DNA from 4 places in the Alteromonas sp. KS69 genome. Region 3 is predicted to be linked to each of the others. Evidence: predicted binding sites of a transcription regulator. Region 3 holds the regulator's gene; each other region holds the start of a gene.

Region 1 (7,726 bases), on a different contig from region 3:
TAGGAATTTCCAGCTTCATGGGGTCACTTCATACAGCTCTTTTTTAATTCGTATAGGGTTAAATAACGTTCAGCATATTAGATTTACCTATCTAGCTTCACCTGTAACAAATAACTAAGAAATAAGCCTTCTTTTTATTAGCTTAAAATTAACTTTCCAATTTGTTCTTAGCTTATGCTTAAAAGCGCCAGCGCTATTTAATTGAGGATCTTCAGCATTAGATTTGAAATTTTCTAATGCTTGCGGGTGCAAATTAAATGAATCAATAGCGCTCCTTGCTACGTTACCGTAACCTTTGTATTCATTTACTTTGTTTTCAATGTGAATAACTGACATCCACAACCTTTTACCACGTACAGGAGTAACTTCCTTTACACTGCGCCAATAGCCATGCCTTTCCTGAGTCCATATTGTTTTAAAGTTTTCACTCTTTTCAATCAAACTCATAAATGGGTTGTGAACATGTGAATGCAGACCAAACCTTACCCGTGGCGAAACCTGTAGCGTATATCCGTCAACAAAATCGATAACTCTAAATTCTTGCTTAGAGAATTGATTGTGTACTTCTTTTACAAAATCTTGATGAAGACTGTCGTCATTATCTAGCCTTGTTGTAATTAAATAATGCGTTGTGAGACGAGTTTTTATTTCTCTGGTAATAGACGGTAAAAAATCGTCCATTCCATCTGCATAAATAGGTATGAATTTGGAAAAATTTGAAGATAGCTCACTAATTTTTTCACGAAAGACTTGTGGTGTCGTTTTATCGAAAAACACTAACCATTCAAAATCTTTTTTAGTTTGAGCTTTTATCGAAGAATAGCAATACTGTTCAAACAGCTCTAATCTATTCTCCATCCACTTTTCGGTTAAAACTTTAGATTGAGATTTTGTCTCATCCCAACCTTTTTTCCTAAGATTAAAGCGCGTCAATATAAAGTGCTGAAACATAATGATGCCATTAAATATTTAGAAGATACTTTTTTACTAATTGATAACTCAAACGTAAAAATTCCATGTAATCTCTGATTTAGAGTAAAAAAAAGCTTACTAGTTCTGTATTAGTAAAAAATAAGTTTAAATATTCTCTAGCATCAATTTCCAAGTGCGGCATCGATACAGGCTATGCTTAACCTCAAAGGGCTTTCAAATCTCGTAACGGGATCAAAACTCACCTACAAAAAAAGCAGCATATATATATGCTGCTTTTCTATTTAGAATAAAGATTCGTTACTTACTGAAGGTAGTACCGAAGAAGTCACCTTCATTCCATTTCGGTTTGTCTTCTTGATTAGCTAAGGTCCAACCAATTTGTGCATTTACTTTGGTAAAGGCTTCAGCAGCATTCCAATTAAATGGCTGGTTAATATCGTCGCTAGGTTTGTGGTAATTCGTTGATAAGAAGTGACCAAACACTTTACTACCATCTACCTCGGGATCTTTTGATGTTAAACCAGGAACTAAAAATACTGCTGGTACGCCTTGTTTAACAAATGCGTAGTGATCTGAGCGAGTAAATAGCGCTTGGTCTGGCCAAGGATCTGGGCTTAATGAAATATCAGCATTGCTTGCAGCGGTTTCAACCGACGCTTTCAAATCACTGTGGTTTGCACCAAACGCAATTACGTCGGCAAACTCATAGGTTAAAATGGGCATATCAAGGTTAACGTTTGCCACCATTGACGTCACCGGCACGGTAGGATTGCGAGCAAAGTAATCTGCCCCTAATAATCCTTTTTCCTCACCTGTTACCGATACAAACAATATCGAACGTTTAGGTTTTACGTCCATTTCGCTGAATAAGCGTGCAGTTTCTAGCATTACCGATGTGCCAGAGGCATTATCCATAGCGCCGTTGTTGATATTGTCTTTTTTAACTGTTTTCGCGAAACCAATGTGGTCAGAGTGCGCGGAAAAGACGACATATTCATCTTTAAGTGCTGGATCTGAACCTTCAAGCACGCCAACAACATTCGGGCTAGTCACTACTTCGTGAGTGCTCTTTTTACTTAAGCTTACTGTGCCAGGTAATGCAAAGCCTGTTGGTACTTTATCTGCCTCAAGATCGGCATAAATATCGTCAAGTTCCCGCTCAGCCCCTTCAAATAAGGTTTTTGCTGCAGCTTCACTTAAATACGCACCACCTTTAATTTGCGGGAAGGTATTGGCTGGCTGCCCTTCGTCATCCAACCAAGCCATGCGCGGTGTATGAATATAGCTTAAGCGGCTTTGGTAAGGACGTACCTTTTCGTTTTTAGGCGTGGTGATGGTGATCATACCAATTGCACCATGCTCAGCGGCGTACTTTTGCTTTTGATACCCTGAGGCAAAATGAGCACCTTCTTCCGAAGGAAAATCACTGGGTTTACCGGCTAGCGAAACCACAATTTTGCCCTCTACATCGATATTTTCATAATCGTTGTGAGACAACTCGTCAGCCACTATGCCATAGCCAACAAACACAAGTTCGCCTGAAACATTAGCATCTACGCTAAGTAAGCTAGGACCTGCTAAATATTCTTTTGGGTAAGCAAAATCAATTTTTTCGCCATTACGAGTAAGCGTAAATTCTGGCGACTCTTGCAATAGGTTTGCTTTACGGAAGCTTACCTGTTGCATGTAGCCATCTGTACCTGCTGGCTTTAAACCGTATTTTGCGAATTCTGTCGCTATGTATAACGCGGCAATTTCATGCCCTCGAGACCCCGTATCACGGCCTTCAAGTAAGTCATCGGCTAAGAAAAATAAGTGTGACTTTATACGCTGAGTGTCAGGGTTAAAGCTATTTTCTGTCGTTTCATGGTTATGCGCAGTGGCAGCAAATGCCATCGCCGTCATCGCACTTCCAAGTAATAGTTTTTTTATCATTGTATTTCCACTATTTTTGAGGTCTTTACATATTACCTTACCCAAGCGATTCCGTAACGTTTAAGCCTAACGATTTTCGACCATTGCCCGTATTTCTAGACCATTGTAAAATTCACGCCCTTTAAGTCATCAACATATTAATAAACCCATGACAAAAACCGACCCTTTGTATCGAGTACAGTTCATCAGTAATGGCGAACGCTACGATGTGTCCGTCAAATCACTTTCTCAAAGTGGCTTATTTGGATTTGTGGAAATTGGGGAATTTGTGTGGGACACCCACACAGGCATAGTGGTAGATCCAAGCCATGAAAAGCTTAAATCAGAGTTCGCAGATGTTACCAGTACGTATATTCCTATGCATAACATCCTTCGAATTGATGCGGTGAGGAAAAAAGGCACAGCCAAAATTATTAAATTAGATAATAAGTCTGATAAAGTGATGCCTTTCCCTAGCCCAATTTATACACCTAACACAGAGTAACCCACCGTTGATAATCCGGTCTAAGGTTACCGGAGGCTTTCATGTACCGTTATTTGTTACTTTTTACGCTGGCTCTGATTAGCTTTACCTCATTGGCAAACACCAACGAGGATAAGTCATTTTATGCGTTGTTAGATGAAATTTGGGAATATGAGATTAGTGTTTCCCCACTTCTAGCCTCAAGACAAGGTGATAATTCGCAAAATAACAAGCTACCCGATATTTCACCAGAAGGATTGGCAACACAAGATCAACAATGGCAAGCGTACCGTAAAGCGTTAAAGGCGTATTCTAAGGAAAACCTATCTGATGATGCGTTTATTTCCTTACTTATGCAGCAATATCGGCTAGAGAACTATATTAGCCAATATCACTTTCGCGCTTATCTTGTCCCCATAAACTCCGAATACGGTTTTCATGGTGCCATGGCATCATTGCCAAATTTGTCTGCATTTAAAAGCGAGAATGATTACCAAGCATATATATCTCGTTTGCATGCACTAAAACCCTACTTTGAACAGCAAATTACCTATATGCGTCAAGGCCTAGAAGAAGGTTATACCCAACCTAAGGTGGTCCTTGAAGGTTTCGAAAATGCGGTAGCCGCCTATATTCTGGACGACCCAAAGAAGAGTGGGTTCTACAGCCCATTTACACGATTTCCCAAACATATAGATGCCTCGCAACAAGCTGCGTTAGCCCAACTAGGCCAAAAAGCCATTACCACCAGCGTTTTCCCTGCTTACCAAGCATTTTATGACTTCATGGTTGATGAGTATATTCCTGGCGCCCGAGCCGCCATTGCTGCTAACGAATGGCCTGATGGCAAAGCTTATTACGCTAACCGCGCCAAGCACTACACCACCACAGATATGAGCCCCGAAGACATTCATACTCTTGGCTTAAAAGAAGTAAAGCGTATTCGAGCTGAAATGCAAAGCGTGGTAGATAGCCTTGAATTCGATGGCAGTACTAATGAGTTCATTACCTTTTTACGTGAAGATCCGCAGTTTTATGCCTCCAGCGCAGAAGAGCTGCTAAAAGAGGCTTCTTTTATTGCGAAAAAGATGGACGCAAAATTACCTTCGCTCTTTGAATATTTACCTCGTACGCCTTATGGCGTTGCTCCTGTACCCGATAGTATCGCCCCGAAGTACACCACGGGTCGTTATATTCACCCTAGTCGAGACGATCAACCCGGTTACTACTGGGTAAATACTTATGCGCTAGATAAGCGTCCGCTTTATGCCCTTCCAGCTCTTACCTTGCACGAGGCTGTGCCTGGGCATCATTTGCAAATATCTTTAGCGGCGGAATTAGAAAATTTACCCATGGTACGCCGCAACACTTATATTTCAGCTTTTGGTGAAGGTTGGGGTTTGTATTCTGAATTCTTAGGGATTGAAGCGGGTATTTATGAAGACCCCTATGATAATTTCGGTCGCTTAAGCTACGAAATGTGGCGCGCGTGTCGCCTTGTCGTAGATACCGGCATGCACACCATGGGATGGAGCCGCGAAAGAGCTGTTGATTTTATGATGTCCAATACGGCTTTGTCAGAGCATAATGTGAATACTGAGATAGACCGATACATATCATGGCCAGCACAAGCCCTATCTTATAAAATTGGTGAAATTAAAATAAAGGCGCTACGTGAAAAGGCTGAGGTTGCGCTAGGTCAGCATTTCGATGTACGTAAATTTCACCGAGCAGTATTAGAAAATGGTTCTGTGCCATTATTCATTTTAGAGCAAAAAATTAACCAATTCATAGAAGAACAAAAGGCGGCAAGATAATGATATTTGCATTCGGGATCATAGGACTACTTGTCCTGTTTTTGATTTATCTAGCGCTTCGTGTGCAAACGCTACAACGTGAACTTACGCTTACGCGCTCATCTGCAAAACAAAATGGTAATAAAGTTAACCATGCTTATAAAAATTTACTGTTAGTTACTGATGCGCTAGAAAAAACTTATTCAGCTCGTATCGAAAGTGCTTATAAAAGCCGCCTGATAAGTCAGCAACAACATACTGCTCTTATGCCGCTTATGCTTAACTTCTCTAGTATTGTAATGGCGTGCTGTGAAAAAGGCGCTACGTTAGAAGAAGCATTAGATTCTGCATTAAGCAGCACCGAGGTATCACAAAGCGATGTGCGAGACGTGATTAAAGAAATGCCTGGCCCCATTCGTATGGCTTGGTCTAAAAACAGCGCTGATGGTTTTATTGCAGCCTGCCAATTAATAACTAGCTCGGTGGGAGGTAACACTAAAAAAAGCCCTGCTAGCAGCGATGCCAGTACGGCGTAATTATTTAAGCATTTTTTTCAAATAGTTAGATGTCCTCACAGCCTTAACTATTTCACCCATCTTGAAAAGACAAACCTCTACACTATAATACTGTACACATATACAGTATTATAGTGTTATGAATATTCCTATTTCACCCATTGAAGAAGTTCGTTCAAAGGCAGCGCTTTTTGATAAGCACCCTCATATATGGCGAGCTCGAGAGAAGCCTGTAAGCGAAAACAAGTTTTTGCTGGGTAATCTTATATTGGATGAAGCCCTGCACGGTGGTATCGCCACATCAGGCGTCGTAAGAATTGCATCACTAACGGGTATTGGAGAAATCAGCCTTTTTAAACACGTTTTAACTACGCATCGCACGCACAAACTACGTGTATTTATAAAACCACCCGCCCAGCTCCAAGCGCCTTGGTTAAGCAGTTTAGGCGTAGACTTAGAACAAGTCATCGTCGTGCTTCCAAAAACAGATCAAGAAGCCTTGTGGGCAGCAGAGCAATGCTTAAAAAGTGCAGCTTGTCATTGTGTTTTGCTTTGGAATAACACCATGGATGCAAAAGCTGCTCGGCGTTTGCAAGTGGCGGCATCGCATAACGATACGCTGTGCTTACTGTTTACTTCCCCTAACCAACAAAGGGCTTCTTTTCCAATTACCCTAGATTTAAGTCTGCATCTTCGTGATGCGCAATTGGTTGTTAACATTATTAAACAGCGTCATGGATGGCCCGTATCCGATATCGTGATCCCCCATTCATGGACCCCTAACAACCGCGCCATTCAATCAGCCATGCAAAATAATAAGAACACCGAGCCAGCATTACACTCGGTGATTTAATGATGCTATGGGCTTACTTTTACTGCTATCAGTTAACTCTTGATTCCCATAAAAAAGATGGCGGCTTCACAGACGGTGATATACCTACTGTGGTTTATCACGAACAAAGCAACCAAGTAGTTCAAGCTAATTCTCAGGCTATAAACGAAGGTGTTGAATGCGGTCAAGGGCTTGCACAAGCGGCTGCGCTTTGCCCTCACGTGCGCATTCTAGCGTTTAATCGCGAAGCTGAAAAAGAGACCCTTCTCTTTCTTGCACATCGGTTATACCCACTCGCTTCAGACATTGTGATTGATGCTCACAACGCCATTGCTATTCGACTAGACAATTTACTGCAGTATTACGGTGGTCTTGACGCTTTATGGCATGTACTTACAAACGAGCTACATTCTGCTGGTATTCACTTTTATTTCGCCACTGCATGGGGAGTGGATGCAGCACGCCTTCTCGCTAAAAATAAAACCAATCGCTATACCGATAATAAAGAAAACATAACTCTGTTATTGTCACGCTGTAAGCTAGAACAAACTGCCCTTGATTCGAAAACCATTGCCACACTTGCTAAAGTCGGTGTTAGACAGGTAGGCCAACTACTTAAACTTCCCGTCCATGAACTTGGGCAACGATTTTCAAACGATACTATTCGCTATTTAACCGCACTGCGGGGGGAAACCTTTCCCAAATACGTTTTATTCAGGCCATCGATAAGCTTCAAGCAGTTAAAAAATTTATCGTTTGAAGTGGAAAACACTCAACACTTATTGCCGAGTATTAAAGCGCTACTAATTTCGTTAGAACACTACTTACGCGCACGCAATTTACTCACGTCATCTATACTTTTTCAGGTGCATTTTAGAGAAGCAGAGCCTTTATCTATAGCGGTTAATGGTGCTATGCCTTTTGCCACGCAGAAAGACTGGTTAGCGCTGGTTGAGCTTAAAGTTGAGTCCCTTCTACTGCCCGAGCCCGCTATCGCTATATCCCTAACCTGCCAGCAATTTGAGCCCATTGAAAACGATGGGAATAATTTTTTTTCCCATCGATTTACCTCAGTGGCACAAAAGCAACTTGTTGGAAGGTTAAAAGCCAAATTAGGCGACAACAGCACGCTTCACCCTAAAGCTGGAAACAGTCATACCTTTGAAGGCATGACAGTCAATCAAGTAGAGGAAATTACACCTGCTTATACCGCTGATATCATTCCGACATTTTTGTTTGAGCGCCCCATGCC
Region 2 (7,726 bases), on a different contig from region 3:
ATAAAGCGTTTGAATTAAATCGCGATCTGCCGCAAAGACGGCAGTGCTTATACTGAGTAGACAGCATGCTGCACAAAATAATTTGGTTAGATTAAGCATAATTTTTAGTAATTTTTTATAGGTTCGGTGCTGTTATGGCATAGCCATTTAACACCCTATTATGCCCTTCCGTGGGTATTACGTAAGCTATGTGTTTTTACCGCTTAGCTTTTTACCGCTTTGCTTTTTACCGCTTAGTTGTACAATCGAGCGCTTGTAGAACGGTTTCTAAATTCATATTCAACAACCATCAAGCTGCTTTGCGCCACATAAAGCCCAAAGCTACTTACCATTGTTTTACCTCACTGCCGGTAAATCAATGTATAAGCATAGAAATTTTTGCTGTTTCTCTATCGGCGAACTCTATGGCATTTGCCACGTCATCTAGATTCACACCACTATTATTGGCTATGTCTTCTAAAAAAAGTTCAATGTCAGCATCAGTTTTTTTATTTTGCTGCATGGAAGTGACCCTTGACGCCAATGCCAGTAGCGCAATATCGCTATCTGCAGCCTGCCTAGACATATCATTAGCGTGCATAACCGGATAATAGAGCACAAGAGGAAGCTTCCAACTTTCTAATATGGTACCGCTACAGTTAGAAAAGGTAAAACCAAAATGGTGAATTTGTCTTGCCCCTAGCAGCATATCGTTATCTTGCTCAATGTAGTTTTTGTAAAGCTCGGGCGAGCGTTTAGCAATCACCAACTCACTGAGATTTTGCAATATCCCCATCACGAAGAAACGCTCGCTACCACGAATATTACTGGCCTTGGCCAATTGCTTCGCCACCATTCCACAATACACCGAATCGAACCAATGTTTATCAAGATCAATAAGCTTGGTATCAAAGTATTTAAATGCGGTGTTTGCGGTTTCTGCCACTACCAAATTATACAATGCTTCACCACCAATAATGTTAATGGCTTTTGAAACAGACTCTACCTGTGATGGAAATCGGAACAGTGAACTATTTGCCAATCGCAGCACCTTGGCTGTTAATGACGAATCTAAACTGATCAAATCGCCAAGGTCGTTTGCACTTGAACGCGGGTTATCTAATACCGAGCGGATACGTATACATATATCTGGCAAGGTAAATGACTTTGTAGCAAACGACACATATTTATCTAAAGACATGCAAAGGTTCCACTTTTAACTATTACATAGCGGTGTATAAAGAAAAAAACTACACCACTTATGCTTTATCAATTTTCTCGGGAGGCGTATCAAACATAGAAATTTGACTCGGCTCTCGGACTTCTTGTATTGCTTCGTTTTGACGACGGTCTCTGCTTAAGGCCGCTTTTTTACGGCGCTGACATGCCACTATAACTTTTCGGCGAGTTCCGTCGTCAATCTTGAGCCAATACAATCGCTCTTCTCGGCTGCGGTAGCATCCTTTGCAATACCCTCGCGGTCCAGACTCACAAACACCAATACAGGGGCTTGGAATTTCAAAGAACTCCAGTTGCTGTGCTGGTGGCTTTTGGTCTGTCATGTTTACCTGTATGCGCTTGCTAAAACGCGTTGCGTTAAATTAAAAACACCTTCTTAATGCCACTAATATATTGTTACTGGCCACGTAAACCAAGATAGTTATTACATTACTCCAGTATATTTTGGGCAAACTCACCAAAATAGCAACTCTGTAATAATACATGAGTATTAATCTACCAGTGTATAGTCAATAGTCGAAACTACCCGTACCTGCTTAATATGGGGGTGATGATGGTCTCTACTCGAGATAGAAAACCGTCCCTGATTAGCCCGCTTTATTTTCCCTAAGGTACTTTTTGAGTCTTGCGCGAATTTTTCAGCAACCTCTCTGGCGTTAACAGTGGCTTCCTCAATCATTGCTGGCTTCACTTCATTTAAACGCGTAAATACATACTCGGGCTGTGCTTGATAGTGTTGATTGGTTAGCACAACACCAGACTTTAATAAGCTACCTATCTGGCTCATGACTAAGCGCACATTTTCTACATCGTTTGAAAACACGGTAATGGTTTGCACTGCGCTATAACGAAACGGCGCTTTTTCTGTTCCTCCATATTGCTGGGCTAGCTTGTCGGTAATGTCTGGCTTACCGATGGAAATTCCCTCTTTGGCAATACCGTTATTCTGTAAGAAGGTAGATACTTTCATGCTGTTAGCTTCAATGTGGTTGTATAGCGCGGGTAAATCATTGCCCGCATCAACAAATTGAATAGGCCAAATCACGCGATCAGCCACGTATTCTCGTTCTGATAATCCTTTAACGGTAACTACCCTGTCCCACGTTTGCATCTCGTTTAAGGCCGAAGACACCTGTTGACCCAATACGCCAAGCGCACTCACCATCCCTATTGCCACTACCACTGCTGCACCTATCTTCATAACTCTCGTTCCAGTTTTTATTGTTGATAGTGCTAGCTTACGTTCAGTTGGAGTCGAATTTAGGGATGAAAAAAGCCGAGATTGTTGATACTTAACGATACATAATGACCAATTGTGGCCGCAAAGAGGCTGGAGAAATGAATTAGCGTTTATTCCCATCAACTATCATTTTGCGCGCTCTCGCATCCGAATTTCGAATCATATCGTCAATCAAAGCTGTTTCGGGCATATTCTTCCAGTACTTTTTGGGCATTGAGCTCAACATTGCGCTCTTTTTGATACGGGCGGGATTAAATATATTAGCGTAGTAAGTGAGCCAATATTTTTCGATACGATCTTCATCAGGAAACACTCTCGGATCGGGATTATCTTCTAAAACTAGCTTTTCAGTATCCCAATGAGCAGCCCGATAAGGCGTCAATATAGACCACCGCATATTCTTAAAGCGAGTTTGGAAGAAGTCGAGTTTAATCTCTAAGCTAAAATGTTCTGGTTCATACCAAGCGATAAAGTGCTCTTGTCCGTCAAGCGTAACTTCTCGAAATCTCAAAAAAGCACTTATTTTATATGCATCGCGCTTTACCGCTTTGGCTAACGTAGTAAGTTGCAGTATATCTTGGTCAGTCTTTAACTGAATAAGGTTTTTGTTCTCGAAAATAACGCGCCATAACACCCGATAACACAATGCGAATCGGCTCGCATCTTGATGACACAGTGCATATTTAAAAAGTATTAAGACTGACTTGGGAATAGTGTGTTGCGTTTTTGGCTTACTGGCTGCTATGTCTTGTTCCCCATCGCCAAACAGGTCGTCTTGTATCGACTCTGAATTTTGCCAGATAATATTTTCGGGGGGGATAGCTTGCGCCAAACATTCTCTTGCTGCAATGCGCCACTCATCGTACCCAGGCACCGAAGTGATTGTAATTGTTTTCATCTTGATCTTACTGCTAATCCTACTTCAGTTAGGCGCCGAATAACTCAAACTGCTTCGGCTGTTTGAACTGCAACTCAAAATTATTACTATCGAGTAAGTGAATAGCAGGTGAGTAATCACTTACGCTAATGAAAGGTTTCAGCTTTTGTAATGGCAGACGCAATTTCGTGAGATCCATCCAGCTAAGCTTTGTATAACGACGAATCGCCAGAATTTTTTGTACGGTGCGTGCACCAAGACCTGGCACTCTTAACAACATGAGTTTGTCGGCTTTATTTAAATCAATGGGAAACACATGACGATTGCGCAATGCCCACGCTAGTTTAGGATCGTGGTCCATATCAAGCATGTCATCGTGCACGATTTCGTCAAGCGTAAATCCATAGAAACGCAGTAGCCAATCAGCTTGATAAAGACGATGCTCTCGCACCAAAGGCGCAGGTTTCAAAGGCAAAACTTCTGATGCATCAGGTATTGGCGAGAACGCAGAATAATAAACTCGGCGCAGCTTTTGTTGGCTATAAAGTTGAACACTCGCTCCCAAGATGGTTTTATCATTTGAGCCATCGGCTCCTATAATCATTTGAGTGGACTGCCCGCCAGGGGCAAAACGAGGAGGACGTTTGCCTGTATGCGTTTTATCTACTTTATGCTCAGTAATTTTGTCTTTCAGGGTATTCATCGCGCTATGAATAGCGCCGAGATCTTTTTCGGGCGCGTATTGATTTAATGAAGGCTGGGTAGGCATTTCTACATTAATACTAAGCCTGTCAGCGTATAAACCTGCTTCGGCCTGAAGTTCAGGCGATGCATTGGGAATGGTTTTAAGATGAATATACCCCTTAAATCCGTGATCGATACGTAAGGATTTGGCAATACGCACCATGCTTTCCATTGTAAGGTCTGGCGAACCGACAATGCCTGAACTAAGAAATAAACCTTCGATATAGTTACGCTTATAAAAATTCAGTGTTAGCTCAACCGTTTCTTTGACCGTGAAACGGGCACGTTGAACACTACTCGATACTCTATTGATGCAATAGTGACAATCGTAAATACAGTAGTTTGTCATGAGTATCTTCAGTAAAGAAACACACCGTCCATCAGGAGTAAAACTGTGGCATATACCCATTCCGCCAGTAAGAGAACCAATACCAGTTTTATCAGTTTTACCTGCCTTTCGTTTACCTGCCGAACCGCTTGCACAGGAAGCGTCATACTTGGCTGCATCTGAGAGAATTTCGAGTTTTTGAATCAGTTTGTCATGCATTGCAAATTGTCACTTTCTCTAAGCAAATACACAAAATCAGCGGGTTCGGTAATAAAATACGAAAATAGAAGTGTGTATTTATAGGTGGTTTTTAGATTACAAAGCCGTTATATCATGTATAAATATACAGTACAAATGCATTCTGCTATCACAAAATAAAGGGGTGTAGCGTTGAGCCATTGTGGCCCATCCCCTATGCCTACCATAAAAAAAGGCCACTTAAATTAAGTGGCCTGAAGTGCCTCCAAAGTACGAGGAGGAGGCAACGCTTGGGTAAACGGGAGAGTTAACCGTTACGTTTCAACAAATAGTAAAATACAGGGGTAAGAATTAAGCCGAACACGGTAACCCCTATCATGCCTGAGAATACCGCTACGCCCATGGCTTGACGCATTTCTGCACCCGCACCAGTGGAAAGCACCATAGGTAACACACCCATAATGAAAGCAATCGATGTCATCAGGATGGGGCGAAGACGCAACTTGCTGGCCTCTTTAATGGCTGATAGTGCGTCCATACCCTTGTCTTGTAGTTCTTTGGCAAATTCCACAATCAGAATGGCATTTTTAGTAGCAAGCCCCACCAACACAATTAAGCCAATTTGGGTAAATATGTTGTTGTCGCCGCCATAAATCACCACACCAATTAATGCGCTTAGCAAGGTCATGGGAACAATTAATATAATAGCCAGTGGTAAGCGTAAGCTTTCATACTGTGCCGCCAACACTAAGAACACCAACAGTACGACTAACGGGAAAATAAAGGCCGACGCATTACCTGCCAATATTTGCTGATAGGTTAGCTCGGTCCACTCGTAGGTCATGCCTAGCGGAAGCGTTTCATCAAGAATTTGCTCAATCGCGGCTTTGGCTTGATCTGAACTGTAGCCCGGCGCTGGTGAACCATTTACTTCAGCGGTGACATAACCGTTGTAATGCATCACCCTGTCTGGCCCTGCACTGTGCTGAATATCTAGGAATGAACCTAGCGGGATCATATCCCCTTTATCGTTTCGCACCTTAAATTGAGTGATGTTTTCAACGTCTTGGCGGTACTGTGCATCGGCCTGAACATTCACCTGATAGGTTCTACCGAACAAGTTGAAATCGTTCACATACACCGAGCCTAAATACGCCTGCATGGTGTCAAACAAGGTGCCAATATTTACCCCTTGGCTAACGGCTTTCTCGCGATCTACATCCACATTTAACTGAGGTACATTAACCGTAAAGCTAGTGAAGTTACCGGTTAATGCAGGGTGCGCCCACGCTTTGCCAATCACCTCTTGAGTTACTTTTTCAAGTTCAGCAAAACCCAAATTTCCTCTGTCTTGAACTTGCAGCCTAAACCCACCAATGGTGCCAAGCCCCATTACCGGTGGTGGCGGGAATATAGCCACATACGCCCCTTTAATAGAACCAAATTGCTGGTTTAATTGCATCGCAATTGCACCGGCTGAAAGCTCTGGACTTTGGCGCTCACTAAAAGGCTTTAGCGGCGTAAACAGCACACCGGAACTTGGGCTATTGGTGAAGCCATTAATATTCAAACCTGGAAACGCTACTGCATCAGAAACCCCAGGGTGCTCCATCGCAATTCGTGACATTTCACGTACCACTTCCTCGGTTCTATCTAGCGACGATGCATTAGGAAGTTGAGCAAATGCAATAAGGTACTGCTTATCTTGCGGTGGTACATAGCCAGTAGGCGTGTTAGCAAACTGGAAATAGGTTAGGCCTAATAAACCGGCATAAAGCACCACTACCACACCGCTTTTGCGAATAAGCCCACCTACAGCGCCTGTGTATTTTTTGGCTCCGCGATCGAACATTTTATTAAATGGCGTAAATACAAAACGGCCAAATAGTTTATCCATACCACGGCTTAACCAATCTTTCGATTGCCCATGAGGCTTTAATAATAACGCCGACAGCGCTGGGCTTAGGGTTAGTGAATTGATCGCCGAAATAAAGGTAGAAATGGTAATCGTTAACGCAAACTGCTTATAAAATTGACCCGTTAAGCCACTCATAAAAGCAGTAGGGATAAACACCGCAGCCAGTACCAAGGTGGTGGCTATAATAGGGCCTGTAACTTCTTTCATGGCTTGCACAGTGGCATCGAACGGCGCTTTGCCATCGGCAATATTCCGCTCTACGTTTTCCACCACCACAATGGCATCATCAACCACAATCCCGATAGCCAGTACCAAGCCAAACAACGATAGCGCGTTTAACGAAAAGCCCATCAATTGCATAAACGCAAAAGTACCAACCAATGAAATAGGAACGGCCACTAAAGGAATAATAGAGGCGCGCCAGGTTTGTAAAAACAGTACAACAACCAAAACAACCAGTAACACAGCTTCAAATAACGTATTTACCACCGCTTCAATTGAGCCGCGCACGAATACCGTGGGGTCGTAAACGATGTCGTACTCCAACCCTTCTGGAAACATTTTTTCTAGCTCGGCCATGCGCGCACGCACGTCATCAGAAATTTGAATGGCGTTAGAACCTGGTGCCTGAAATATAGGTAATGCTGCCGCAGGGTTATTGTTTAACAGAGAACGCAAAGTGTAGTAATCGGCACCTAACTCAATGCGTGCTACGTCTTTCAAGCGGGTAATTTGGCCATTATCCCCCGTCTTAACGATGATATTTTCAAACTCACTTTCGTCTTCTAGACGACCGCGTACATTAATTAGTAACTGAAACTCACTGGTGCCCGTAGGCTGTGCGCCTAGACTTCCTGCCGCCGCTTGTTGGTTTTGCTCGGAAATAGCCGTAACCACATCGCCAGGGTTCATTTGAAGTGAAGCCAACTTGTTTGGATCTAGCCATACACGCATGCTGTATTCACCAGCACCAAATAAACGAACTTGCCCTACCCCTTCAACACGTGCGAGTTCATCTTTCACAAACTGGTCGGCATAGTTAGACAAATAAAGCATGTCGTAACGTTTATCAGGCGACGTTAAATGCACCACCATCGTTAAATCTGGTGACGATTTTTCGGTAACAATACCTAAGCGCTGTACTTCCTGTGGCAATCGCGGAGTGGCGCGGTTAACACGGTTTTGTACTAGCGTAGTGGCATC
Region 3 (7,726 bases):
AAGCGCCATTTTGGCTCTGTGCCTTCTAAAAGCGATGAAACATCAATGGTAGGCTGCAGCAACGCACCTTTATTGGTAGCACCTTGGTTGAACCAGTCATTTTCTAACGCAAGCTTAGCTAAAATAACGGGTAGCACGAACACGGCGACCATAATAATTAATGTTTTCTTCGAGGCCGGATTACTCATATTGACGTCCTTTTTTCATAATTGCGAAACCGCCAATCAAGGCGGCTGCGATAGCAAGACCAAACCATTGAATGGCATAACCCAAGTGCTTTTCAGGAGGCATAACAACACGGTTATAACGCCTAACAAAAAGATCATTCTTTGCGGTAAGTACTACGACATAGGGTAATAAGTTAAGTGATAGCAATTCACTGGCGGTACTGATTGAAATTTGCTGAATACGTGCCGGAAAGCGTGATGCTGATGTAAGCGTTTCTTTTACTAACGGGTTATGACTGGGCTGACTCACCACCCCTTCAAATTGTTGTGAGTGGTGGCTAATTTTCACAGCCGGTAGCGAGCGCGATAAATCTGGTGCAGGCAACCAACCATAGTTAACCAAAACCCACCCTGCGTTGGTTTGCACTGGTGCCAGTACGTCGTACCCTACTCGTTGTTCATGTATTTGGTTATCGAGCAATAACACCTTGTTGCCGTTTGGAGTACCTTCAAAAGAAACGGTTCGATCTTCGGGCGCTTTCATTGAAAGGGCATCGATGAGCGACAAGCTTTCTTTCCCCTGTTTTTCGGTTATGCTAGCGATGCGTTGTTGCTTTTGTGCCATTCGGTCTAGTTGCCAGAACCCCAAGCCACACATCGCCATTACAGATAAACTCGTAATGACGATAGCGATTAATTTGGATGCTCTCACCTGATTCATTTGGCCAACCTGCACACTACTATTGAGGTTTATATGTTGATAAAAATAATCTTGGTTGCGTTGGTACTTTTCATGATCGTTAACCTTTTTATGGCCATGCGTGTCATGATGAAAACGATCCCAAAGACGGTCCTATGAGCAAATACATCGGTCGCAGGGTGCTCACTTCTGCCATCATTGTGATTTTAATTTTAGTGGCAATTGGCACCGGTTTAATTACGCCAAACCCTCGACCATACTAGGCTTGGCGGCGCTTTTATCTGCTTTTATAAAACGTAAACAAAGATATAAAGCATGACCCACACCACATCAACGAAGTGCCAGTACCAACTCCCAGCTTGAAAAGCAAAGTGGTTGTGCGGTGTAAAATGTCCTTTTAGCACTCTAAAAAACATGACAATAAGAATGATGGTGCCAAGGGTAACGTGCATACCGTGAAAGCCCGTCAGCATGAAAAAGGTATTGCCGTAAATGCCTGACTGTAGCGTTAGTCCCAAGTCACGGTAGGCGTGAACATACTCTTCCACCTGTAAGAATAAAAACCCAATTCCCAACAAGATAGTGATGCCTAACATGACGGTGAGTTGCTTGCGTTTGTTCTGCTCCAAACCTACATGGGCAAAATGCAATGTAATTGACGATATAAGTAAAATAACTGTATTAATGGTGGGTAAACCAACTGCACTCATTTCTTGTGTAGTGATGCCTCCAGGGGTAGATACTAGCGGCCACATGGCTTCAAATGTGGGCCATAGCACTTCGTTAGTCATCGCATTATTCGATGCACCGCCTAACCAAGGCACTGAAATGAATCGGGCGTAGTAGAGTGCCCCGAAGAAGGCGGCAAAGAACATAACTTCAGAGAAGATAAACCAACTCATGCCCTGTCGGTATGAACGTCCTAATTGGTCGCTATATAACCCTGACATAGACTCATCAATTTGGTTTTTAAACCAGCCCACAAGCATCACCATTAGCACTACAATCCCTGCTAGGAGTATGTGCCCGCCATAGCCGGACTCTCCTTTAGTGGCTTCAATCACGAAGTTGCCCGCGCCAACGGCAATTAAAAATAACGCCACCGCACCTACAATAGGCCACGGGCTTTGTGCTGGTACGTAGTATTTCTGATATTCGGGGTACTTCTGATATTCTTGCTGCATTACTCTCTCCTTATCCCAATACCTGTTATTTACCACTTTCAGGTTGAGGGACCATGTAGGGATTCGGTTTTGTTTTCATGTCACTCGCTCGCGCGGTCACATCAAACAGGGTGTATTGCACAGTAAAATAACTAATATCTTCTGGAAGCTGTGGGTCGACATAAAACTGCATCGGCATATAAGCCTCGGCACCAGCGCTTAAAGGCTGCTGGTTAAAGCAAAAGCATTCCGTTTTATTCAGATAGAGTGCTGCCATACCCGGCGACACCGACGGTATGGCTTGGGCCATCATATTGTTAGATGCAGGATTTCTTACGTAAAACGACACCGTATTAAGCTCCCCAGGGTGCACTTTCATACGACTAGTTTGCGCACGAAATTCCCACGGCATACCGGTATTAGTTCGGGTGATAAATTCCACCGTTACCTCACGGCTTTCATCTATTTCGATAGACTCATATACAGCAGCCGTATTCTCGGTTTTACCGTTAATACCGGTAACATCGCAAAATACGTCGTAAAGTGGCACTAGAGCGAACCCAAAACCAAACATGCCAAACACAATAACGACGAGTTTTATCACCATTTTGTTGTTTGCATTTGCTTGTGTCATGGTTACCTCCCGTGCCTACTTTTTGTGCTGATACATCACCACAATTTAGCGACTACAATGCCTGCTTTGCTTTCATTACCTGTGCTGCTTGTCTTATTTCCTACTTAACAACCGGCGGCGTTTCAAAGGTGTGATAGGGCGCAGGAGAGGGAATTTCCCACTCTAGTCCCTCAGCACCTTCCCACACTTGGGCAGATACTGGCTCACCCTGCTTCTTACAGGCTTTAATCAACAGTGCTAAGAAGATTAACTGCGACAGCCCAAAGGCAAAGCCGCCAAGGCTTATCCACTTATTAAAGTCGGCAAACTGTAAGGCGTAGTCAGGAATACGACGTGGCATACCAGCCAGCCCTACAAAATGCATCGGGAAGAAAAGCACGTTCACCGACACAAGTGAGCACCAGAAATGCCATTTTGCTAGCGCCGTGTCGTACATTTTCCCTGTCCACTTGGGTAACCAATAATATACCGCAGCCATAATCGAGAAGATGGCGCCGGTGACCAGTACGTAGTGGAAATGTGCGACCACGAAATAGGTATCGTGGTATTGGAAGTCCACCGGCACGATGGCCAGCATTAATCCTGACAAGCCCCCAATGGTAAACAATACGATAAACGCAATGGCAAACATCATGGGCATTTCAAAGGTTAGAGAGCCCCGCCACATAGTCGCCACCCAGTTAAAGACCTTCACGCCTGTAGGCACCGAGATAAGCATAGTGGCAAACATGAAGAACATTTCCATATACACCGGCATGCCGGTGGTAAACATATGGTGAGCCCATACCACAAAGGACAACAGCGCAATAGAGCCGGTGGCGTACACCATTGATGCGTAGCCAAACAGTTTTTTACGGGAAAACGTAGGGACAATTTGAGAGATAATACCAAAGGCCGGCAATATCATGATGTACACCTCAGGGTGCCCAAAGAACCAAAAGATATGCTGGAACATAACGGGGTCACCACCACCTGCTGCATCAAAGAAGCTGGTGCCAAAGAACTTATCTGTCAGCACCATGGTGACCGCCCCGGCTAACACTGGCATTACTGCAATAAGCAAGAAAGCAGTGATAAGCCAAGTCCACACGAATAAAGGCATTTTCATCCACGTCATGCCAGGAGCTCGCATGTTGAATATGGTCACAATGACGTTAATAGCCCCCATAATGGAGGAGATACCCATGATATGTACCGAGAACACAAACAATGCGGTTGAGTCACCACTGTAGGTGGTGGAAAGCGGGGCATAGAAGGTCCAACCAAATGCCGGACCGCCGCCCTCTAAAAATAGCGAGCTAAGCAGAATAAGAAAGGCGCCAGGTAATATCCAAAAGCTCCAGTTATTCATTCGCGGCAGAGCCATGTCTGGTGCACCTATCATCATAGGAATTAGCCAGTTTGCAAGCCCCGTAAAGGCTGGCATTACCGCACCAAATACCATGATAAGGCCGTGCACAGTCGTCATTTGATTAAAGAAGTTTGGCTCAACAATTTGTAATCCAGGCTGAAATAGCTCAGCACGGATCACCATGGCCATGGCACCACCAATCAAAAACATGATAAAGGCGAACCATAAATACAAGGTGCCTATATCTTTGTGGTTAGTGGTAAACAGCCATCGGGTTATTCCTTTTGGAATATGACTATGATAGTCATGATCTTCGTGATGCGCCGAGGTAACCGGCGCAATGACATCAGTTGCTTTACTCATTACGCACTCCTAGTTCCCATTAACGACGGCGTTAACATCTTTAGCCTGCACCATATCACCCGTGTTATTGCCCCACGCATTTCGTTCGTAGGTCACCACAGCCGCAATGTCTTTCAGGCTTAGCATTTTTCCGAACGCCTGCATGGCTGTGCCGGTTTTACCGTTTAACACAATATCGATATGTGCAGTTTGGTCTTCAAGCACCATCTCACTGCCTTTAAGCGCAGGGAAAACGCCGGGTAGCCCCTCGCCGTTAGGCATATGGCAAGCCGCACAAGTAGCGTTGTAAACCCGCTTGCCTTCATCCATAAGTTCATCCATCGACATATTCATCGACAGTAAACGCTGCTCTTCTTCTTTCGCTTGGCGAGCGGCTTCTTCTTGTTCATTCATCCAAGCATCAAATTCGGCAGGCTCTTTAGCAATGACCACAACCGGCATAAAGCCATGATCTTTTCCGCAAAGCTCGGCACACTGTCCACGATAAATACCCGGCTCGTTCACCTTTGCCCAAGACTCATTAATAAACCCTGGATTAGCATCTTTTTTCACTGCAAAGTCCGGTACCCACCACGAGTGAATAACGTCATCAGAGGTAATAAGAAAGCGCACTTTTTGCCCTGTGGGGATTACCAACGGGCGGTCGACTTCCAACAGATAGTTCGCGCCTTTTTCGAATTTATTTTCAATTTGCTCTCGCTGCGTCGCCATTAACGAATAGAACTCAACGTCTCTGTCCATATACCGGTAATGCCACTTCCACTGGGAACCAGTAACGACAACGGTAAGATCGGGTTCGCTGGTATCTTCCATCGCTATAAGGGTTTTAGCGGCAGGAATAGCCATAAGAATAAGAATGATGAAAGGCACTACTGTCCATGCAATTTCCACTTTTACATTTTCATGGAAGTGAGCGGGCTTAGCGCCTCTGGATTTACGGTGCAAGTACATTGAGGCAAACATAACCCCGAAAACCGCAACAGCGATTGCGATACAGATAAAGAACATCAACATATGCAGGTCGTATACTTGACCACTTATGTCTGTTGCGCCTCGCCGCAAATTAATGGAAGAGCCTTCGTCCGTTGCTGCATCAGCAAACGGTAGTGGCGAGGTAAGCAAAAGTGGAAGCCCGTAAAGCCACTTTGTCGCTTGTGTCGCCGCTTGTGTCGTTACTCGTTTCACTCAACACCTCCGTTATAACAGAAGCATTAACGCAATAGATGCGCTTCGCTTCTGGCAACTGATACCCGAAATCCAACTTTTAACTTAACTGCCCAGCATTAGTTGTAAAACAAAGTTACAGCTATTGTTATTATTTTGTTAAATACAGTATAAGAATTGCTCAATAAAACGCACAAGTCTAGTCTTTTCTAAGAAAAAACAATTGCAGCGTTTAATTTTTAATCAACGCGGTATGACAGAGAAGTGAATGACGTCACAGCGTATGGACGTTACACCGGTATTTAGCGAGCCTGTTTGAAACGCTCATTTTGAACGAGATGGGCAAATAGAAGCAGCCAATAAGTTGCTTATAATCAAAAGCTAGTTACGCACTTATGATTGTTTTTCAAACAAAACAGATGTCTAAAATAGCGCGAGTTAGCACTAAAAAAGGTGACATAAATAGGAGAAAATATGTGTGAGCGGTATTTGGTGGCTTTTGAGGAATTTCTTAGGCTTAAATACGATTATTGTGTAAGCAAGGTATGGTAAACATACAAAAAAGCGGCCTATAAGCCGCTTTCTTTACTAAATAGCTAAAAGGTTACATCCAATCAGCATTTCGAATAACACCAACGGCAATTCCTTCAATGGAAAAAGGCTCTGACGCTAAGTCGACTTTAATCGGTGAAAATTCATCATTTTCTGCGTGAAGTAATACTTCGCGACCACGCTTTTCAAGGCGTTTAACAGTAACGTCTTCATCAACACGTGCTACTACCACCTGCCCATTATGGACGTCCGTCGTGCGGTGCACGGCTAACAAGTCACCATCCAGTATACCAATGTCTTTCATACTCATACCGCTTACACGAAGTAAGAAGTCGGCGTGAGGCTGAAACAGGGCAGGGTCGACCTTATAATGAGACTCTATATGCTCTTGCGCTAGAATCGGCTCGCCCGCTGCCACGCGACCAATAAGAGGAAGACCTTCTTCTTCAGGGGTTTCATCTTCAAGAGGAATATTCAACTTAATACCACGAGAAGTGCCTGGAAGGATTTCGATGACGCCTTTACGGGCCAACGCTTTTAAATGTTCTTCAGCGGCATTCGCAGAGCGAAAACCTAAATGACGGGCAATTTCTGCACGGGTAGGCGGCATGCCAGTTTCGAGCATCGTTGTTTTAATAAGCTCGAGAACTTCTGTTTGTCTTGCTGTGAGTGGGCGCATAAAAGACCTGTCTGTCTATACAGTTCCTGTAAGTATATACACCTAAAAGGAAATGACAAGCATTGGATGCTATTTACATGCTTCGAACTGTGGGTTCCAGTTTAACTTATTTAAATTCCAGAGTAGTTAAATTATCAGGAAGCATATCTACTGTCCTTGTACTTTAGATAGGTCCTACCGTAGGAGCTTTAGCCGTCACCTTTAATCAGTATCTTTGTATCTATACACATCTGTTTGTAAAAAAAATTTCTTTGGCTAAACCTATCGTAAAATTTTTATGTAGCGATATTTCAAAGAATTAGCGGAGTGATTTATCTTGAGTTTCTTAGGAACAATTAGCGTGAGGGAATCTTGGTGCTTGAAAGGGCCTTTAGTTCGACCTCTACTTAATTAAAAATAGTTATTACTGTGTTGGAGCGCAGCCAAAATTTATTCGCTAAGTGGTAATCGTCATTCAAAACGAGAATCTCGTTCACTAGGTTGCAGAGCAAGGTAGGGATCGCTTGTGGGCAATAGATTTAATATTTTCTTTCGACAAGAGAATTCTTTCCAAAAATCTCATTTTCATAGACATTATATTCCTTTAACGAACCTATCAGTGAATACGAGGCGTTGCTAGAGTTTAATCGCGTACGAGGTAGTAGCTTTGAGGGAGATTTATAACTAACAAATAGGCTCAAACATAGTAAAGTTAATTTTGATTAGTGTGGCTTCAATTGAAGAGGTTAGTTATTGTACTGGCAGTGTAGGTACACTAGTTGCTGACTAATGTCTTTGGTACTAGTTAGAGTAGTAAGGGAGTATTTCGCACAATCAGGGCTAGCCAGAATTAACAGACAGTCTTGAGCTAAAAGCGGCCAGTGAATTTGAAGGAACTCAATGACTGTTGTGTACGCAGGCCGTGTGAAAACTCATATTTATGATTGCTGCTTCAAATAGAACGATATAGTAAT
Region 4 (7,726 bases), on a different contig from region 3:
CGCGTTATCGGTGATAACCAACCTGATATGTGCATGCTCAGCCAGTATGCTCATAGCCTCACTGGCGGTAGGGCAGTCATAAACCACAAAGTTGTGTCGATAAAGCAGCGAAAGCATTTTTCGTCTAGATGAACGGTGCGTACTTACTACTACAACACCTGTCGATTTGTTTTTCTCTAATCGAAACAGTAAACGGCTTAAGTAATCGTAATTTTGCGCGTTTTCTTTGGGAATGTAATCAACGACGTCTTTTTCTAAGACCCTGTCTCGGGTTTTTGCTTCTAGCGTATCGGTAGTGACTATGGCTGGAATAAAGGCATCAATAGCGAAGTCGATGGCTTCGCCATTCGGCGCATCAGGTAAGTTATGAGCAACAATGGCGCACAAGAAACTTTCAGGCATCATAAGCGCAAAACGGGCGCTCGCTTCCGTTAACGAGTGAGCGCCAACAGGGATTAACCCTGCTTTTCTGACAAGTTTTGATACAACGTCTAAATTTTTATCGCTGTTTTCTATCACCAGCACATTTTGCGGCATATTTCTCTACTTGGGTTCAGGCTTCTTGCCAGATTGCTATGCTTTTTCCAATTTAGCATAGGCGAGAACGAGCCATTTTGTACCAAATTCGTCAAAATTAACTTGTACCCTAGCGTGTTCACCACTGCCTTCGTAGTTTAGTACTATCCCTTCACCGAATTTACGGTGAACAACTTTTTGGCCCAACTGAAAGCCAGTTTCTTCAAATGAGGCGTGTGAGGTCGCTTGGCTGAATCGGTTATGTATCGGTCGAGAAATTGTAGACTTGAGTCTTACTTCTTCAACACAGTCAGCTGGAATTTCACGAATAAAGCGAGATGCGGTGTGGTATTTGTCTTGCCCGTATAAACGGCGGCTTTCCGCGTAAGTAATATATAGCTTTTCCATGGCGCGAGTCATGCCCACGTAACACAGGCGGCGTTCTTCTTCCATTCTGCCTGGTTCATCATTGGTCATCTGGCTTGGAAACATGCCTTCTTCGACACCGGCCATAAATACCATAGGGAATTCGAGCCCCTTTGCGGTGTGAATCGTCATCATCTGCACCGCATCTTGATCGGTGCCCGCCTGGGTTTCGCCTGCTTCTAACGAGGCGTGAGCAAGAAAGGCAGAAAGCGGCGTCATTTCTTCTGCTTCATCAGGTACGGTAAATTGCTTACACGCGGTAACCAATTCTTCTAAGTTTTCCAGTCGCGCTTGGGCTTTTTCGCCGCGTTCGGCTTGATACATGGCGTATAAGCCTGACTGCCTAATGGCCACGTCGGCGTGTTTTTCTAAAGGCTCGTCTACAGTAGCTTGTTCAAGCTCGGTAACTAACAGCACAAAACTTTGAAGGGCATTAAGTGCACGGCCTTTGAGCGCGTTTTCGTTAATGAGTAGTTGGCTAGCCTGCCACATAGAGCAATTATGTGTTCTGGCGGCTTCTCGTACCTGTGAGAGGGTTTTTTCACCCATACCGCGAGTTGGCGTGTTCACTACACGTTCAAAGGCGGCATCGTCATGAGGATGATTCATCATACGAAGGTAGCCAAGTGCATCTTTAATTTCTTGGCGTTCGAAGAATCGAAGGCCGCCATAAATGCGATACGGTGTACCTTGGTGCAGTAAGGCTTCTTCTAATACCCGCGACTGGGCGTTATTGCGATATAAAATGGCAGTGTCTTTTAACGCATTGCCTTGGTTCAGCCAGTCTTTAATTTTCGACACAATAAAGCGGGCTTCATCTAACTCATTAAACCCCGCATAAACAGAGATGGGCTCGCCATCGTTGCCGTCGGTCCAAAGCTCTTTACCTAACCGCCCTGTGTTGTTATCAATAACCGTGTTGGCGGCTTTCAAAATGGTACCGGTAGAACGGTAGTTTTGTTCTAATCGAATGGTTGTGGGGTTATTGAAATCTTTCAAGAAGTGCTGAATATTATCAACATTCGCGCCACGCCAGCCGTAAATAGATTGGTCGTCATCGCCCACAATCATGATATTGTTTTGATTGCCGCTACACAGCATGCGTAGCCATGCGTACTGAATGTTGTTGGTATCTTGGAATTCGTCAACTAATACGGCGCGGAAACGTCGTTGGTAATTAGCGAGCACTTCTGGGTTTTTAGCCCAAAGTTCGTGTGCACGCAATAATAGCTCGGCAAAATCCACAAGCCCTGAGCGGTCGCACGCGTCTTGATACGCGGCGTAAATTTCACGCATCTTTTGTTGGGTTTGGTCATTGTGGGTTTCAATATGTTGAGGGCGCAGGCCTTCGTCTTTATTGCCGTTGATATACCACTGAATTTGACGGGGCACCCAGTGCTTTTCGTCTAAATTCATGGCTTTTAAAATACGTTTAATCAAACGGTATTGGTCGTCTGAGTCAAGAATTTGGAAGTTTTCAGGCAAATTAGCTTCTGCATGGTGGGCGCGAAGCAGCCTGTGAGCTAATCCGTGGAAAGTACCAATCCACATATTATTCAGACCACGACCCATCAACGACTCTATTCGGCCACGCATTTCTTTCGCGGCCTTATTCGTAAAGGTTACGGCCAGAATGGAAAACGGGGCAATATTTTCCACTTCCATTAACCATGCTATGCGATGCACCAACACCCGAGTTTTGCCACTTCCTGCGCCAGCTAATATGAGGGCGTTAGAAAGAGGGGCTGCTACCGCTTCACGTTGTTTATCGTTAAGCTCGTCAAGCAGTCGGGATACATCCATAATATGGTCAACCTAATTTGTCTAGTTTCAATGCTGCAACATTATGCCAGCTGACTGTGAATTTATACAGGCCTGTTTGATGAAGCTTAGCGGCTAGGGGGAATTTTTAGCGATGAACTTAGCCTTGTTTAGACGACACCAGCGGTATTCACGGGCAGGTTATCGATAAGTTGAACAATTTTCACGCTTGAAGCGTAGTCTGTAGGTGTTGTTTTAACTGTGGCTCATGTACACTTCGAGCCATTATGTTGCCTAATACAATGTAGGCCTTTTACCCGCATTTAAGTGGGCTCTGAACTTTATTTTTACAGGAACTGCCTCATGCACGCACTCTCTCCATCGACTGACTTTTGGTTATCGTTAAAAAAAGAAGCGCAAACTGTGGCAGAAAGCGAGCCGCTACTAGCAAGCTATGTTCACGCCTGTATTTCAGCACATCATAATTTTGAATCGTCGTTAAGCTTTATATTATCAAGCAAAATGGCTGATGAAGTGATGCCGGCTATTGCCATTCGTGAAGTGTTCGATGAAGCCTATTTGTTAGAGCCGTCAATTAGTGAGTCGGCAATGGCAGATATTAATGCTATTCGTGCCCGAGACGCCGCAGTAGATGATTTCTTAGTGCCATTGCTGCACTTCAAAGGGTTCCACGCAGTGCAAGTTCACCGCATGGCGCATTACTTGTGGTTGCATGGTAGACATCAACTTGCTTTGTTCTTACAAAGCCGTAATTCGGCTACCTTCGGCGTGGATATTCACCCTGCCGCTAAAATAGGTAAAGGGGTGATGTTCGATCACGCTACCGGAATTGTGGTGGGTGAAACCGCAGTTATAGAAGACAACGTGTCTATTTTGCAAAGCGTAACGCTTGGCGGAACTGGGAACGAGTCGGGTGACCGTCACCCTAAAATTCGCCAAGGCGTGTTAGTAGGTGCGGGTGCTAAAATTCTTGGCAATATCGAAATTGGCGAAGGCTCTAAAGTGGGAGCGGGTAGTGTTGTGTTAGACAATGTACCGCCGCACGTTACAGTAGTCGGTGTGCCGGCTAAAGTGGTTGGACGCCCAGTATGCCAGCGCCCTTGCGATTCTATGCGCCAAAACGTGTTAGAAGACAATCAGCCTTACTCGCAAAAGCCTTAAACGCGCCAGTACTTTAAGAGCAAGTACTTTAAGCGCCAGTACCTTAAGAGAAAGCGCTACTTACTGATTTACTTACAAGAAGTAAGCTAACTCGTCTAACGAATCTAATGCCACGTGAGGGAGTACAGATGCTCTCTCACGGGGTAAATGCATTTCTCGGTTGCATGCAAACCAAGCAGACTGAAACCCCGCATTTATCGCCCCATACACATCTTTAATAATGTTATCGCCCACGTGCAATATATTTTCCGGCGCATCGCCTATAAAGCTTGCTGCTTCATCGAACATAGCCCGTGAAGGTTTCATAGGTCGGCTAGTACTGGCATGTAAAATGGTATCGAAATAAGGCGTAATACCTATTTGGTCAGCGTTTACATTGCCGTTAGTAATACCTACCAGTGTCATATTTTCACTTAAAATTGATAAGGTTTTATGCACATCATCAGCCAAATCAAACTCGCTTCTGGCATGATAAAAACAGTCGAAACAGGCTTGCACGGCAGCATCTAACGTGTGGGTGTCTTGGGGTGGAATATCATGTATCAAAGCCGCATTTAACACCGCTAAGCGAAGTTTTCCCATATCAGATGAATAAGTAGGATTGGCCGTAATAGCATCCCGCTTTAGCTGTTGCCAGTGTGTAGGAGTTAATGCTGCTGCTTTGGGGTGATACTGCTTTAAATGCGTATTCAATGCTGCTTCGGCTTGGCGAATAATAGGTTCGTTATTATATAAGGTGTCATCAAGGTCGAAGGTCATAGCCTTCACGGAATTTATGGCTCTGAAGAACTGCATAATAGTTAAAGGCCTATTTTCAAAAGAGGATTATTTTTTATGTGCTCTAGGGTGCGCGGCATCATAAACCTTGGCTAAATGCTGAAAATCTAAATGAGTATACACTTGCGTGGTAGATAGATTGGCATGGCCTAATAATTCTTGCACCGCCCGTAAATCGCCGCTCGACTCTAATACGTGCGTGGCAAAAGAATGGCGCAGTTTATGTGGGCTTACTTTCTGACTAAGGCTTTGCAACTCTGCCATTTGGTTAAGCCGGTTAGCCACTTGGCGATTTGAAATGCGGGTTTTACGCTTGCTAACAAAAATAGCGGGTTCATAGGGTGAAGCATAAGCAGGGCGCACTTTAAGCCAAGCATGTAGCGCCTTTTGCGCTTGTCGGCCTAAGGGCAATATACGCTGCTTACTGCCCTTACCGGTCACTTTAATGGTACCGTCTTTCGGGTAGTCACTTAAGTTTAAGCCCGTTAGTTCGCTTAATCGAAGTCCGCAGCCATAGAGTAATTCAAACATGGCTACGTCGCGGCAAATAATGCCTTCGTCGGTATCGCCGCTGGCGGCTTGTTCATTTGCCAACAACTGCTGCATTTCATCAACGCTAAGCTGTTTAGGTAATGGTTTGCCTTGTTTGGGCGCTTGAATACCCTCCACGGGGTTGCTGAACAGCTGTTCGTTATCAATAAGGTATTGGCAGAAGGTACGAAGAGCTGACAACCGCAATGCTATGCTACGGGGTTTATGCCCGTCCATTTTTGCTGCCGCCATCACGCGCTTTACATCAGAGGGCGTCATACCTGACCACTCGTAAAGCCCCAAAGTAATGGCTATGCTGGTAAGTTGTCTGCGGTAGTTACTGATAGTAAGCGGCGATAAACCGCGTTCAACTTGTAGGTGGAGAAGAAACTTTTCAAGCCAAAGGTGGCAAGGTTCGCTCAGTACAGTTTCCGTTGTCACGAAAACTAATACCCCATCATCTCAGGCAAAATAATATTAAGCACTTGTTGTAGCTGTTGTAGCAACAAGGTGTCCATATCAGGGGTGAAATGGCTTGGATCACTGCTGCTAATACCTAAAATACCAATTTCTTGGTTGTCGTCTAATAGCATTAGGGCAACAGATTCTGCGCTACTATCAGCAAACAATAACTGGCGTTCGTGCTGCGATAATCGTCCGAAAAAAAAGTTCGACGTTTTAAAGCGCTTTTCGGTAAATAACCTGCGTTGTAACTCGGGAATAGCATGAGGGCCCTTGAAGCTTTTTATCACCGCAGAAGACAACTGCAAACGCTCTTGCAACACATCTTCAAGGGTAAACTGAACTTCTGCCACACTTTCGCAACGCAGTAATTGTACGTTTAGGTCGGTGTATACGCGGTAAATTTTTTCGTTTTGCTTGGCAATACTCACCAGTTGCGTAAGTTTATAATTCAACTGGCGAACTTTTTTGCGCAATTGCTCACTTTGAATTTCAACCAGCGAGACGCTGCCTTTATGCGAATGGGGAATTTTAAGTTTTTCGAGTAGTTCTGGGTATTGAGCAAAAAAATCAGGGTTTTCTAACAAAAAAGTGCGAACCTGTTCTGAGGAAACATCGCTGTCGCCTGAAAACACGTCTACTACCGCTGATGCGCTAGCTTGTCCTGATAATTCACTCATAAATTTATATGTCCGTCGTACACATGGTCGGCGGGCCCTGTCATTTTTAATACATTATCTGGGCCTGGCCAACGGATCCGTAAACTGCCGCCGGGCAAATCTACCCGAACATCTTTGCTTAATTTACCTTGAATCTGACCAATTGCAACTGCTGCGCATGCACCGCTGCCGCATGCCAAGGTTTCACCCGAGCCACGTTCAAATACACGCAATCGAATGTGCGATTCATTAATAATCTGCATAAAGCCCACATTCACGCCTTCTGGGAACCGTTCGTTGCGTTCAACGAGGGGCCCTATTTCTTTAACAGGCGCGGTATCTACATCTTCCACTTCCATGACGCAATGCGGGTTACCCATAGATACGGCACCGTAAAACAAGGTTTTATCGTTTACGCGCAATATATAGGTATTTTCTTGTTTGTTCGCTTTCAGTGGAATTTTAGCTGGCTCGAATTCGGGCTTGCCCATATTCACGGTAACTTGGCCATCTTTCTCCAAGTACAACACCATTTTCCCAGCTTTAGTACTCACCACAATTTTATTGCGGTTAATTAGCCCTTTTTGCTTTACGAAGCGCGCAAAGCAACGAGCACCATTACCACATTGTTCAACTTCAGAGCCGTCAGCGTTAAATATGCGATAGTGAAAATCTTGTTCAGGATCGTAAGGCGGTTCAACCATAAGCAATTGATCGAACCCTATACCGAAGTTTCGATTTGCTAACTGCTGTATTTTGTCCTTCGAGAAAAAGACGTTCTGGGTGACATTATCAATCACCATGAAGTCATTTCCCAGACCGTGCATTTTTGAAAACTGAACCTGCATTAACCGCGCATCTTTATTTTGAGTTTAACCCTAGTTTACGTAAGTTTGTGCTCACCTTTCCAGAGATCTTTTAGAATTTCTCTTTCACGCACCACAATTGTTGCATCACCATCTACCATAATCTCTGCTGGACGGCAGCGGCTATTGTAGTTTGATGCCATTGCAAAGCCATACGCACCGGCGCTTCGCACTGCTAGTAGGTCAGTTGGTTCGATAGCAAGTTCACGGTCTTTACCGATGAAATCACCGGTTTCACATACCGGGCCTACCACATCGTAATTGCGTGCTGTAGCAGTACTTTCTTGTTTTACTGGGATGATATTCTGCCATGCAGAGTAAAGTGCAGGTCGAAGCAGGTCATTCATAGCGGCATCAACAATAGCGAAGCTTTTCTCTTCACCTTCTTTGATAAACTCAACCTCAGTGACTAAAATACCCGCGTTTGCGGCAATAGCGCGGCCTGGCTCTAAAATGAGTTTAAGGTTCTCTCGACCCACCATTTTTTCTGCCATCGCTGCAGCGTAAGCTTTTGGATGCGGCGGTTCTTCGTCGTTATAAGTCACA

The links. Region 3 encodes LexA, which represses DNA repair genes until DNA is damaged. Its sites were predicted from a motif close to TACTGTATNNNNATACAGTA; they were not measured.
Region 1: the regulator LexA is predicted to act here: its motif matches at 5,752-5,771, upstream of imuA (translesion DNA synthesis-associated protein ImuA).
Region 2: the regulator LexA is predicted to act here: its motif matches at 4,739-4,758, upstream of C7Y69_RS18470 (putative DNA modification/repair radical SAM protein).
Region 4: the regulator LexA is predicted to act here: its motif matches at 2,798-2,817, upstream of uvrD (DNA helicase II).

What each region holds. Positions count from the first base shown of each region.
Region 1 is NZ_PYHU01000013.1:194,011-201,736, forward strand. Features, by position in the region: gene C7Y69_RS11020 (glycosyltransferase) at 115-951, opposite strand; gene C7Y69_RS11025 (M28 family metallopeptidase) at 1,231-2,868, opposite strand; gene C7Y69_RS11030 (DUF1820 family protein) at 3,017-3,352, shown strand; gene C7Y69_RS11035 (DUF885 domain-containing protein) at 3,394-5,148, shown strand; gene C7Y69_RS11040 (hypothetical protein) at 5,148-5,663, shown strand; gene imuA (translesion DNA synthesis-associated protein ImuA) at 5,782-6,495, shown strand; gene C7Y69_RS11050 (Y-family DNA polymerase) at 6,495-7,726, shown strand, end outside.
Region 2 is NZ_PYHU01000044.1:36,182-43,907, forward strand. Features, by position in the region: gene C7Y69_RS18445 (YdiY family protein) at 1-99, opposite strand, end outside; gene C7Y69_RS18450 (HDOD domain-containing protein) at 356-1,180, opposite strand; gene C7Y69_RS18455 (DUF1289 domain-containing protein) at 1,239-1,541, opposite strand; gene C7Y69_RS18460 (SIMPL domain-containing protein) at 1,709-2,419, opposite strand; gene C7Y69_RS18465 (TIGR03915 family putative DNA repair protein) at 2,562-3,356, opposite strand; gene C7Y69_RS18470 (putative DNA modification/repair radical SAM protein) at 3,385-4,626, opposite strand; gene C7Y69_RS18475 (efflux RND transporter permease subunit) at 4,913-7,726, opposite strand, start outside.
Region 3 is NZ_PYHU01000006.1:107,444-115,169, forward strand. Features, by position in the region: gene C7Y69_RS06230 (hypothetical protein) at 1-188, opposite strand, end outside; gene C7Y69_RS06235 (SURF1 family protein) at 181-888, opposite strand; partial or broken gene C7Y69_RS22015 (DUF2909 domain-containing protein) at 922-1,130, shown strand; gene C7Y69_RS06245 (cytochrome c oxidase subunit 3) at 1,155-2,051, opposite strand; gene C7Y69_RS06250 (cytochrome c oxidase assembly protein) at 2,077-2,664, opposite strand; gene ctaD (cytochrome c oxidase subunit I) at 2,765-4,378, opposite strand; gene coxB (cytochrome c oxidase subunit II) at 4,388-5,500, opposite strand; gene lexA (transcriptional repressor LexA) at 6,147-6,773, opposite strand.
Region 4 is NZ_PYHU01000013.1:32,784-40,509, reverse strand. Features, by position in the region: gene C7Y69_RS10335 (diguanylate cyclase) at 1-537, opposite strand, end outside; gene uvrD (DNA helicase II) at 574-2,745, opposite strand; gene cysE (serine O-acetyltransferase) at 3,067-3,885, shown strand; gene C7Y69_RS10320 (HAD-IA family hydrolase) at 3,958-4,680, opposite strand; gene C7Y69_RS10315 (tyrosine recombinase XerC) at 4,711-5,634, opposite strand; gene C7Y69_RS10310 (DUF484 family protein) at 5,640-6,335, opposite strand; gene dapF (diaminopimelate epimerase) at 6,332-7,162, opposite strand; gene lysA (diaminopimelate decarboxylase) at 7,198-7,726, opposite strand, start outside.